3 regions of the Sedimenticola sp. genome follow, and region 1 is predicted to be linked to each of the others. Evidence: predicted binding sites of a transcription regulator. Region 1 holds the regulator's gene; each other region holds the start of a gene.
The links. The regulator FliA, encoded in region 1, starts transcription of late flagellar genes. The targets are predictions, from matches to a motif close to GCTAAAGTTNNNNNNNNNNCNGCCGATA.
Positions count from the first base shown of each region.

Region 2: the regulator FliA is predicted to act here: its motif matches at 1,641-1,668, upstream of ACQY5R_RS08800 (methyl-accepting chemotaxis protein).
Region 3: the regulator FliA is predicted to act here: its motif matches at 2,212-2,239, upstream of ACQY5R_RS05200 (methyl-accepting chemotaxis protein).

Region 1 is NZ_JBNKFS010000001.1:25,582-29,824, reverse strand. Features, by position in the region: gene flhA (flagellar biosynthesis protein FlhA) at 1-142, shown strand, start outside; gene flhF (flagellar biosynthesis protein FlhF) at 230-1,474, shown strand; gene ACQY5R_RS00165 (MinD/ParA family protein) at 1,509-2,348, shown strand; gene ACQY5R_RS00160 (RNA polymerase sigma factor FliA) at 2,345-3,085, shown strand; gene cheY (chemotaxis response regulator CheY) at 3,142-3,516, shown strand; gene ACQY5R_RS00150 (protein phosphatase CheZ) at 3,550-4,243, shown strand, end outside.
Region 2 is NZ_JBNKFS010000010.1:61,185-65,427, reverse strand. Features, by position in the region: gene hrpA (ATP-dependent RNA helicase HrpA) at 1-1,507, opposite strand, end outside; gene ACQY5R_RS08800 (methyl-accepting chemotaxis protein) at 1,749-3,377, shown strand; gene ACQY5R_RS08795 (aminotransferase class V-fold PLP-dependent enzyme) at 3,487-4,243, opposite strand, start outside.
Region 3 is NZ_JBNKFS010000005.1:160,819-165,061, forward strand. Features, by position in the region: gene ACQY5R_RS05185 (cytochrome c-type biogenesis protein) at 1-133, shown strand, start outside; gene ccmI (c-type cytochrome biogenesis protein CcmI) at 130-1,365, shown strand; gene ACQY5R_RS05195 (pentapeptide repeat-containing protein) at 1,438-1,968, opposite strand; gene ACQY5R_RS05200 (methyl-accepting chemotaxis protein) at 2,279-3,961, shown strand; gene ACQY5R_RS05205 (LysR family transcriptional regulator) at 4,018-4,243, opposite strand, start outside.

The sequences.
Region 1 (4,243 bases):
CGCGGCGCCCATTCGCATGTGGATGGCGCGTTTCGTCAAGCACAGCGTGCCGGGCATGAGCGTACTCTCGTATAACGAAATACCGGACAACCGCAAGATCAAAGTGGTTGCCACGGTGGGCAGGCCCAATGCAGACACATAAGGCAGCCATCGCTAAACGGTCGATCATTTGAAAATGGCGAGTTAAAGAGCCGTTTGATCGTGTAGCTGGCTGCAGGGAAAGCTAGGTATGAAGATTAAACGCTTTTTTGCATCGGATATCAGGCAGGCATTGCGACAGGTTCGCGAGGCGCTGGGCTCCGATGCGGTCATTCTCTCCAACAAAAAGGTCGATGGTGGTGTCGAGCTGGTGGCGGCTATTGATTATGATGCCGCCGCCTTTATCCCCTCGCCGGAAATCCATACGAAACCCACGCTGGAGCCGGTCAAATCGACCCGCCAGGAGCGGAAAAGTGCTCCCGCTGCCGCATCCACCCCACCTGTAGCTTCTGTGGCTGCATTGAAGGAGCAGGTAATTCCCAAGGTGGAGTGGAGTCAGGATCCGGTCCTGGTTGAAATGCGTCAGGAGATGCGGGCACTTCGTCGTATGATGGAAAATGAGCTTTCCGGATTAAGCTGGCGGGAGATGGGACACCACAAGCCGGAGACGCGTGACCTTTTCCGCAAACTGATGGGACTCTCCATCAGTCCCGATATCTGCGGTGAGCTGGTTGAAAGCGTCACCGACGTAGAGACAGCTGACCAGGCTTGGAGAAAGGCACTCTATTATCTTGCCAACCAGATCCAAACCGTCGGTGATGATCTGCTGGAACAGGGCGGAGTGTTTGCGCTAATTGGTCCTACCGGTGTGGGCAAGACCACGACAGTGGCTAAGCTGGCCGCCCGTTTTGCCCTGCGTTACGGCACCCGTCAAGTGGCGTTGATCTCCACAGACAATTACCGCATCGGCGCCCAGGAGCAGTTAAATACCTATGCCAGGATCCTGGATGTCCCGGTACGATCAGCTGGCACTCGCGAAGAGTTGGCTGTGGCGCTGAACGGATTGACCGGTAAACGGTTGATATTGATCGATACGGCCGGTATGAGCCAGCGTGACGTCAGGCTGAGTGAACAGCTGGCACTGCTGGATGTGGCCGGTCAGGGTGTGCGCAGCTTCCTGACCCTCTCTGCCGCCACCGATTACTCCTCCATGGAACAGGCGATCAGCGCGTTTGGTGCGGCCAAACCCGAGGCCTGTATTTTGACGAAAGTGGATGAGGCCGGTTCACTGGGTGGTGCGCTTTCAGCGTTGATACACAAGGCGCTACCCTTGGCCTTTTTTGCTGACGGTCAGAAGGTACCCGAAGACCTCCATTTGGCTCGTTCGCATACGCTGGTCAGCAAGGCCGTGGCATGTAGCAATGGGGGCGCGGAGTATTCCGACGAATACCTGGCCCTGGCGCTCGGAGGTGCGAGAGCAAATGCTCATGGTTGACCCAATAACTGATCAAGCAGCAGGATTAAGACGCATGGTACAGCCTACACCGGTACGGGTAATCGCGGTCACGGGAGGTAAAGGCGGAGTCGGTAAGACCAATATTTCGGTAAACCTGGCCGTTGCCATGGCGGAGATGGGGCGTCGAGTGATGTTGCTCGATGCCGACCTTGGGCTCGCCAATATCGATGTGGTATTGGGTCTGCATCCGCAGTACGACCTGTCCCATGTGTTAAGTGGTGAACGCTCTCTGGAAGAGGTCGTATTGCAGGGGCCGGCCGGCATTCGGGTGGTGCCCGGGGCATCGGGTGTGCAGCAGATGGCCGAATTGAGTGCCGCTGAGCATGCCGGTCTGATCCGCGCCTTCAGTGATGTGGGCGGCGATCTGGATGTGTTGATTATCGACACGGCGGCGGGTATCTCCGATACTGTGGTCAGCTTTAGTCGAGCGGCGCAGGAGTTAATCGTGGTGGTTTGCGATGAACCGGCATCAATCACGGATGCTTACGCCATGATCAAGCTGCTCAACAGGGAGTATGGGCTGGATCGGTTCCGTATTCTGGCGAACATGACCCGCACGGCTGAAGAGGGGCGCAATCTTTATAACAAGATGTGCCGTGTCACAGACCAGTACCTGGATGTTATGCTTACCTACATGGGCAGCATTCCTTACGACGAAAATCTCAGAAAGGCCGTGAAATCACAAAAACCCGTGGTTCAAGCCAACCCGCGTAGCCATATCGCAAAAATATTCAAGAATCTGGCGCAAAAGGCCGATAACTGGCCTGTACCGGACGGTGCTAGCGGGCACCTGCAGTTCTTCGTGGAACGGCTGATTCAATACACAAGTCAGAGCGGGGAGATAGGCCGGTGAACGGATTAGCGAGCTATACCGCGATTCAGGAGATGGATGCCGACACCTTGGTGAACCGGCATGCGCCACTGGTCAAGCGTATTGCTTATCATCTGATGAACCGTCTGCCACCCAATGTTCAGGCGGATGATCTGATACAGGCAGGGATGATCGGTTTGCTTGAGGCAAGCAGAAATTACGATCCCAGCCAGGGGGCCAGCTTCGAAACTTATGCAGGGATTCGCATACGGGGAGCCATGCTGGATGAGATTCGGCGTAGCGATTGGACTCCCCGGTCAGTACATCGGAAAGCCAGAATGGTCGCGGATGCCATGCGATCCATAGAGAATGAACAGGGGCGGGATGCACGGGATGTAGAAGTGGCAGAGATACTGGATATGAATTTAGTTCAGTATCATCGCATTCTGCAGGATGCGGCGGGCTGCCGGATCTTTAGTATTGAAGAGCTGCAGGCGGTGGGCGAGCTCCCCTACGACGGCAACGACAGCGAGTCGGCGGGGCTGTTTGACGGCATGCAGAAAGACGCCTTTAAGAAGGCCCTGGCAGAGGCTATCGCCGGTTTGCCGGAAAGAGAGAGATTGGTTATCGCACTCTATTACGACGAAGAGATGAACTTGAGAGAGATTGGCCAGGTTCTTGGCGTCAGTGAGTCCAGGGTGTGCCAGATACATAGCCAGGCGACGTTGCGACTACGCGCCCGCCTGGCAGATTGGTTATCCGATACAGATGAGTTCTGATCGGTTTATGAAAACGCATAACGGCATCGAGTTTGGAGGTTGCCTTGAATAAAAACATGAAGATTCTCATTGTGGACGATTTTTCCACAATGCGACGGATTATTAAGAATCTGCTTCGGGACCTGGGGTTTACCAACACTCAGGAAGCAGACGATGGTAATACCGCTTTGCCCATGTTGCAGTCAGGTAACTTTGATTTCCTGGTAACGGACTGGAATATGCCGGGTATGACCGGTATTGATCTGCTGAAGGCGGTGCGTGCGGATCCGAATCTGGTGAAATTGCCGGTGTTGATGGTAACGGCTGAGTCAAAGCGCGAACAGATCATTGAGGCGGCACAGGCAGGTGTCAATGGATATGTGGTGAAACCGTTCACCGCCGTAACTCTGGAAGAGAAGATAAGCAAGATTTTTGAACGTGTAGGCAGCTAAGCGTCAGCATGACAAATCCGTCTGGAGAACTGTATGGATAGTGATGAACGTCTGATGCTGGCAAGACAACTGGTTGAACAGCTTGAGGCAGGCAACGAGGAAGAGGCGACGCATATTAGCGCCATGCTCTCGGAAGGTGTTGAGAGCAAACTGTTTGTTGAGGTAGGGCGGCTCACACGGGAGCTGCATGAGGCGATCAATGAGTTTCTGTTGGATCCCCGCATCAATGAGATGGCACAAATAGATATTCCGGATGCCAGTGAACGATTGACCTACGTAATCAGCATGACTGAAAAATCCGCCAATAAAACCTTGGGAGCCGTAGAAGCAGGGTTACCGCTGGCGGATGACCTGGGCAAAAAGGCACTGGCAATTTCAGCGCAATGGGAACGCTTCTGCAATCGGGAGCTGTCGGTCGATGATTTTCGGGAGTTGAGTAAGGATTTGGGTAGTTTTCTGACCTTGACAACGGAAAGGTCGAAGCAGTTGCATAGTCATTTGACCGATGTGTTGATGGCTCAGGACTTCCAGGACCTGACCGGACAAATTATCCGGCAAGTGATCACCCTGGTACACGATGTTGAAGACAAGCTGGTACAGCTGGTTCGGATATCCGGCTCAAAATTGCCAGAAAAACAAAAAGATGCAAAGAAACTGGAAGGACCCGTTATTCCCGGCATTGATCAGGGCAATACGGTCAATGGACAGGATGATGTGGATGACCTGC
Region 2 (4,243 bases), on a different contig from region 1:
TGGCGGCTAACAGCATCCGTCCCACCCGCGGATCGACCGGCAACCGGGATAGCAACCGTCCGACCGGTGTCACGCGCCGCCCGGGATCCATCGCCCCAATCTCCTCCAGCACCCGGTAGCCATCCTTGATCAACCGGCTGTCAGGTTTATCGACAAAGGGGAACTGCTCGATATCGCCAAAACCGAGCAATTGCATCTGCAAGATGACGGAAGCCAGATTGGTACGCTGTATCTCCGGCTCGGTAAACTCGGGACGAGCAGCAAAATCTTCCTCTTCATAGAGACGGATACAGACACCGGCAGCGACCCGTCCGCATCGCCCCTTGCGCTGATCCGCGCTGGCCTGGGAGATACGCTCCACCGGCAGGCGCTGCACCTTGCTACGGTGGCTATAACGGCTGATACGGGCGTAACCCGCATCGATTACATAACGGATACCGGGAACGGTTAATGAGGTTTCCGCCACATTGGTGGCAAGGATGATGCGCCGTCGACCGCCGAGACGGAACACCTGCGCCTGCTCAGCCGGCCCAAGCCGGGCATAGAGCGGTAGGATTTCGGTCATCGGCAACTTGTGTTTGCGCAGGTTCTCGGCGGTCTCGCGAATTTCCCGCTCGCCACTGAGAAAAACCAGGATATCCCCCCGATCGATCCGTGACAGCTCATCCACGGCCGACAGTATCGCCTGCTGGATAGCATCGTCCCGCTCCCCGCCACTCTCCTCCTGGGGTGGACGATAACGCAACTCAACGGGAAAGGTACGGCCGCTGACATTGATGATCGGTGCATCCCAGAAATGCTTGGAAAAGCGTTCAGGATCGATCGTTGCCGAAGTGATGATCAGCTTCAGATCAGGGCGTTTCGGCAGCAACTCCTTCAGATAACCAAGTAAAAAGTCGATATTGAGGCTGCGCTCATGGGCCTCATCGATAATCAGAGTGTCATATTCGTTCAGGTAGCGGTCCCGCTGAATCTCCGCCAGCAAAATCCCGTCTGTCATCAGTTTGATATGACTGTGGGGCCCCACCCTGTCGTGAAACCGCACCTTGTAACCAACCGAGTCACCCAACTCCCTGCCCAGTTCCTCTGAAACCCGTGAAGCCAGCGCCCGGGCGGCAATTCGGCGTGGCTGGGTATGGCCGATCCGCCCATACACGCCCCGCCCCAGTCCCAGACAGATCTTCGGCAACTGGGTGGATTTTCCCGACCCGGTCTCACCACAGAGGATGACAACTTGATGCCGCCCAATCAGTTCGGCAATCTCATCGTGCCGTTCACTGATAGGCAGTTCATCGGGAAACCGGGGGGTGGGTAGACGCTGCTCCCGCTGCCATACCGTTTGCCGCGACCGCTCCATCCTCGCCAAGAGAAGATTTAAGCCATCTCCCAGTGGTTTTCCAGCTTGCAGCGCCCGTTGCAAGGCACGGACCTGCTTGCGCAAAGGGTGGCGATCCTGTATCAGGCATCTATCCAATTCCTTAAGCGGAGGTATTGATTCGATATTCACCACAAGGGCCCATTCGGCGAAAGAGGGGCCATTTTACAGATTTGCCGAAACTGAACACAGCTTGATCATTCAGGGATCTCCGCATCTAGGATACTGACCCAGATCATTTTCCTTAACTATTTCATGTAAAAGAGCTAAAGAATCGGGCCGGCAGGTCGACGTAGGTGTGGTAAAAATCATGTCTCAAACGATTTCGCTCAGTGGATACGGCACACCATTCGACATACCCGGGGATCTGTAAATGAAAGCAGCCAGTAACGCCTCTGCCAGAGGTCTCTCCATCAGCACCAAAATTGACCTCGCCCTGGTCGTGCTGTTTCTCCTAATCCTGATAATCTCGGCTCTCTATCAGTTCAACAGTCAGCGCAATCTGGTCGAGCACCTGGTGACGGATCAGACAGAAACCCTCGCCGACAGTTACTTCGACAACGTCAACACCCTGATGCTGACAGGGGGCATGGCCAACAAGGAGATCCCCCGTAAAAAAGTCACCTCACGTGAAGAGGTACTGGATGCCCGTATCATTCGCGGAGAAGAGATTATCAAACTGTTCGGTCCTGGGACCGAACAAAATAAAGCCAAGGACGACTTGGACAAACGTGCCCTGGCCGGAGAAAAGATTGATTCCCTCTACCGGGGTGAATCCGGTCGGGTATTGACCGTGGTAATCCCCATGCGAGCCTCCAAAGATTATCGCGGCACCAACTGCCTGCTCTGCCATCCGGTTCAGGAGGGTGACGTATTGGGGGCGGTCCGGGTGGACTATTCACTGAAAAAGCTGGACAACACCGTACTGAAAGAGCTCTGGGTTAATATCGGCCTGAATTCGGTACTGCTGATCGGTGGATTACTGATTATCAGCTTCATCCTGAAAAAACTGGTGGTTTCACCACTCCGGAAGGTCACCCACGTGGTCCGGGAGATCGAGCAACAGTCCGACCTGAGCCTGCGGGCCGAGATCAAATCCAACGATGAACTCGGCCGCCTGGCCCAGGCCATTAACCTGATGATGGAGAAGTTTGGCTCGATCATTACGCGGGTCAACACCTCCACGCAGAAACTGGCGGAAGAGTCGGTACACCTCACTGACATCACCGAGCAAAGTATCGAAGGTGTGCGGCGCCAGCAACTGGAGAGTCAGCAAGTGGCCACGGCCATGACCGAGATGGAAGCCAACTCCAATGAGGTGGCAAATAGCGCGGGAAATGCTTCTGAAGCGGCCAATCAGGCGGATGCCGAGGCGGCAGATGGTGGAAATGTGGTCAATAACGCAATTGCCTGCATCAACACACTGGCCAAGGATGTCAATCAGGCTTTCGAAGTCATCCGGCAGTTAGAATCGGACAGCGACGGCATCGGTAAGGTGGTGGAGGTGATTACCAATATTGCCGAACAGACCAACCTGCTGGCCTTGAATGCGGCCATTGAAGCGGCTCGCGCCGGCGAACAGGGACGCGGCTTTGCCGTGGTAGCCGATGAAGTGAGAACCTTGGCGACCCGCACCCATCAAGCCACGCAGGAGATCCAGGGCATGATCGAGGGGCTGCAGCGCCAGTCCCAGAACGCGGCCAATATGATGTCCCAGAGTCAGAAGCGAGTGGAAACCAGCGTCGCCGAGGCCGCCCATGCCGGTGATTCACTGAGTAAAATCACCCAATCCATCAATACCATCAGTCAGATGAATGAGCATATCGCCACCGCCGCCCAACAGCAAAGCATGGTGGCGGGAGAGATCAGCCGGAATATTACCGCTATCAGCGATGTGACCGGGCAAACGGCCGACCACTCAGAGCGAATCGCCCATACCAGCAAACAACTGTCGGATCTGGCCTCTGAACTAAAACATGTCATGGGACAGTTCAAGGTTTAGCGTTTGAAGTTGGAAGCACGCAGGTTGGGGTGAACGGGTCACCCCAACCTGCGGTCTTTCCCATCACCGCCTTCATATTCAGTCGATGAACCCACCCGGGATGGCGGCATTAAGCCTCCCCCTCCAAGCTCTCACGGGTGAGTAGGAAAAATTGCAACACCCCCTCTTCGCCGTCCAGTGTGACATCATGAAGATAGGTGTCACCCAACTCCTCCGCATAACGCTGTGCCGCCACCAGATTGGCCGCATAGTGCGCCTGTCGCTGCGGTACATCCGGCTGTTCTGTGGCAACCGGCTGCGCTGCCAACGCCTGTTCCAGGGAAAAGTCGAGCGTCATTGGCGGCTGATGTCGGTGACGCCAAAGGCCGCTGGCTGGATCGAATCGATATAACGGCAGAAAGCGATATCCCTGCTCCGCCACAAACTCCACCGCATCCAGGATATAACTGACCTCGGCCTCGTCAAACAGATAGTGAAAACCGATCCGGCACCAGCCCGGTTTGATACCGCAGTGCCCTTCGGCGATAACCGCCCTGAACTCCTGCGCCTTGGCATCGTCGATACCCAGCAGCTTGTGCCCGTAGGGACCGGCACAGGAGCAACCCGCCCGACTCTGGATACCGAACAGATCGTCCAACAGCGTGGTAATAAAGCGCGGATGGTAGTAGCGATCGCCGGGGCCCTTGAGATTGAATGAGACGATACCGATGCGCCGTGACGGATCGGGATTACCCATGATTTCGATTTGCGGATGACCGGACCAACGGTCTAGCGCCCGGCGGACATAGTCCGTCTCGCGATGATCGATCACCGCCTGTCCTACTGCATCCTTGATCTGAAACACCAAAGCCGCTTTGAGCGTCTGC
Region 3 (4,243 bases), on a different contig from region 1:
CATCCTCGCAGGAGGAGTGGTCATGCTGTTGCTATTTATTCGGAGAAGGGGAAAACAGACTGACAATAAGATCAGTGACAATGACTTGCAACGAGCCAGGGCATTGCTCGGCGAAGAAGACACGAACTCATGACGATATTCTGGTTAATCACGGCGGCCATGATCCTGGTCGCACTGGCGTTTATCGCCCCTGCCCTGTTGCGTAAATCCGAGCTGAAGATCTCAGATCGGGATAAGCAGAATGTGGTGATCGCCCGCGAACGGCTTTTGGAGCTGAAGAGCGAACACGCCGCCGGCACCCTCTCGGATGAAGAGTATGAACAGACCAAGCTGGAACTGGAGCAGGCGCTGTTGATCGATCTCGACAGCGCGGGCGAAATAGATCCGGCCGTCGGTTCGCGAAAAGGCAGCCCCGTCACGCTTATCGTCGCGATGCTGTTTATTGTTGGCGTCACCTTGTCGGTTTACCTCTATCTGGGTACGCCGCAGCTGGTCGATCCGGCTACGATGGCACAGCAGGACGATAAGAAGATGCCCTCCATCGAAGAGATGGTGAGTGCGTTGGTGGAGCGCCTTAAAGAGAACCCCGAGGATGCCGAAGGCTGGTATCTGCTGGGACGTACCTACATGGCGATGAAGGATTATCAGAAGGCGTCCTTTGCCTTTGAAAAGGTCAACCAGTTGGTAAGTGACCAGCCGCCACTGATGCTGGCGTGGGCGGATGCGTTGGCCATGTCTTCCGGTGGCGATATGCAGGGTCGTCCGGCGGAGTTGATCCGTAAGGCGATCAGCCTGGCGCCGGAAGACCAGACGGCACTCTGGCTGGCCGGTATGGTGGAAGATCAATCGGGCAATTATGCCCGGGCGCTGGAACATTGGCGTCACCTCAAACCGATGCTGACGGAAGACGCTGGGGCGGTGGAGCAGGTCGACCGTCTGATTGCTGCGGCAGAGCGTAAAATGGCCGCTTCCGGCCCCGGTGCGGCGGTGGAGAAGCCCAGCGTGGCGGCTGCGACCGGTCAGGCCATTACAGCACGAATCACTTTGTCGGCTGAACTGACCTCACAAGTGAAGCCGGAAGAGAGCCTGTTCGTCTATGCCCGCGCCCTGGAGGGGCCGAAAATGCCGCTGGCCGCAGTGCGGCTGAAGGTGAGCGATCTGCCGGCGACGATCGAATTGAATGACGGCCAGGCGATGGTGCCGGGTATGAATCTATCCAGTTTTCAACAGGTTGTTGTAGGTGCGCGGATCTCCCGCACCGGCAATGCCATTGCCGCCAGTGGCGATCTGTTGGGAGAGGTGTCGCCTGTGTCGGTGAGTGGCGATGCGGTAGTGGAGTTGGTGATCGATTCAGTAATCCCCTAACGTTTTTTGGCGACTCGTAAATAAAGGCCTTACCCCAGCGGGTAAGGCCTTTTTAATGGATACTGAAAATGGCTACTTACACTCGCCTATCGAACCGACGGCGCAGACCCGGCCATCCGTCCAGGTGGCGTTATCCAGCTTGGCGGCGATAAAAATAGTGTTTTCGAGATTGGCTCCCCGCAGATTGGCGCCGCTGAGATCGGCATCAAGCAGGTTGGCGCCTTTAAGATTGGCCAGCATCAGATTGGCGTTTTGCAGATTGACCGCGTGCAGGGCTGCATGCTGCAGATTGCTGAGCATCAGATTGGCCCCCTCGAGGTCGGCCAGGTGGAGGATAGCACCCGATAGATTGGCGCCCTGCAGGTTGGCGTGGTCCAGGCGCATGGAAGCCATGGAGGCATCGTGCATATCGACCCCGGGGATTTGTGCCCCGATCCGCACCGCCCATGAACACTGTGCCTCCGGTTCGAACTTGCAGGTGGTGCTCTTGATATGATCCGAGTTCTCGATATCCTTTTGCCAGGCATTGGTTTCGATGGCATAAGTGGAGAGGTATGCCAGCGTGACTCCAATGGCGGTGGCTCTAAGATTGTGCGAAATCATGATCTGTTCCCCTGTTTTCCTGCCCGGCTCGGGGCATTGCTAAATAGATGGGTTTCTCTGGGTGAATGAGTGAAGGCACTCTATTCATCAAGACAACTTATGTTACCCAAATAATAATCTATCAGACTTGACCCAGATCTATACTGGCGACAACTAGTCAGGTGGCCAGGCTGGCTATCGGCCGCCTTATCTCGGTTTCGTCAGGTATCTCATTGATCTAAAAGGTCGTTTATCACTCGATTGACTAAAGATGACTGCCGCTTGGCCGATAGCCAAATTATCCATGCACGCAGAATAGCTGATTAATCTCATGAACATACTCAACAAAACAACATTTCTGGTACTACTGGCCGCGGTAGTGGCTGGGTTCGTTACGGGATTACTTCTACTCTACGTCGGCGCCAGTGGGTTGGTCTCCGTGCTGGTTGTCGCCGTGGTGGCGGTTTTGTTTGCACTGTTACTGGTTTATCGCATTCAGCTGCAGCCACTGGTCGGTCACCTGGGCTTGATGCATCGACTGGTGGAGGCTAAGGGGCAGCTGAATGAGGATGAAGGCCAAAGGCTGTCGCAGTTATTGCAGGGTGATGCAGGAGACGAGATCGCCGTCGTGGCGGGGTTGTTGCAGGAACATTACAGCTGCAGTGTCGGTGTGGTGGGGCGCAGTGGCAAGATTGCGATAGCGGGTGCCGAGGTCTCCTATGCGGCGGATGTGTTGAAACGGCGTATCGATGACCAGATTGAGCATATTCAGAAGATCACCGAAGCCACCGGTAATATCTCCAACAATATCGAACAGGCGGTGACCAATTCCGAGACGCTGAAAGAGCTGTCACGACAGACACGTCGCGCCAGCTATATCGGCCAGGAGGCGATTGGTGAGGCGGCTGAACAGATGCGTAGCACCGGCAGCCACGCCCAGGAGGCGGCTGATCTGATCGCCAAGCTGGAAGATCGTGCCAGCCAGATATCCCAGATCACCAAGGTGATCAGTGAGATTGCCGACCAGACCAATCTACTGGCGCTGAATGCCGCTATCGAGGCGGCCAGGGCGGGCGAACAGGGGCGCGGTTTCGCCGTGGTGGCGGAAGAGGTAAGAAATCTCGCCACCCGTACCTCTACCGCCACCACCGAAATTGGTCAGATGGTCCAGCGCATCAACGAAGAGACGGGGAACGCCGGCAACACCATGCGTTCACTGGTGGATGAGGTGCAGGAGAGTCGCCAGCGTACCGAAAAAGTGGATACACAGTTGGTAGAGATACTGGAGCACGCCCGGGAAGTGGAGCAGCGAGTGATCTCCGCCGCCGAGCGTTCTGAACAGAATCGTGAGCACCAGTCGCAGATCAACCACTCCCTGGAGGAGTTTACTCAGAGCCTCAACAGCTCCTCGGAAAAGGTGGAGTCGGTGGCGAGTCAGTCGCTGGCGCTTTCAGAGATGGCGGAATCGATCTACGAACTGCTGGGCGATACCGGTCTTCAGGGCGAACATGGTATCGCCTATGAGGAGGGGCGTGCGGCCGTGGTGGCCATCCAGCAACTGTTCGAGCAAGCAGTGGATCAGGGGAAATTGTCCCTTAACCAGATTTTTGATCGGAACTACCAGCCAATTGCCGGTACCCATCCGCAAAAATTCAAAACCCAGTTCGACGACTTTACCGACGCTAATTTCCCGGCAATCCAGGAACCGATCCTCTCTCGGCATGCCTTTATGGCGTATGCCGGTGCGGTGGATAACAACGGCTACTTCCCCACCCATAACAACCGTTACGCCAAACCGCTTACCGGCGACTATGAAAAGGATCTGCTGACCAACCGGACCAAACGGATCTTTGATGATCGCACCGGTGCCCGCTGTGGATCGTCGACCAAGCCGTTCCTGCTGCAGACCTATAAACGGGATACTGGGGAGGTGATGCACGATCTGACCATCCCGATCTTTGTCGATGGCAGGCATTGGGGCGGTTTCCGTATCGGCTATCAGTCGTCCGAATAGCCGCACCGGATGGCGCCAGGGGTAGGCGATCGTGCCTGCCCCGGCCGGTAAACAGGTTAGTGGCCGGCTGACTCTTCCTGCTTCAATTCACTCAGATAGGTTTGCAAGATCAGATTGTCGGGCGCGCCGCGGCGGGTAATGGCGGAGTAGTGGGTTACGTAGTGCATCTGCTCTCTCAGCAGTGGACGCATTTTTCCCTGTGAAACCCAGCGGTCGGCGAAATGGGTGGGGAGGAAACCGATATAGCAGCCGGTCATGATCAGGAAGGCGATCCCCTCCCGG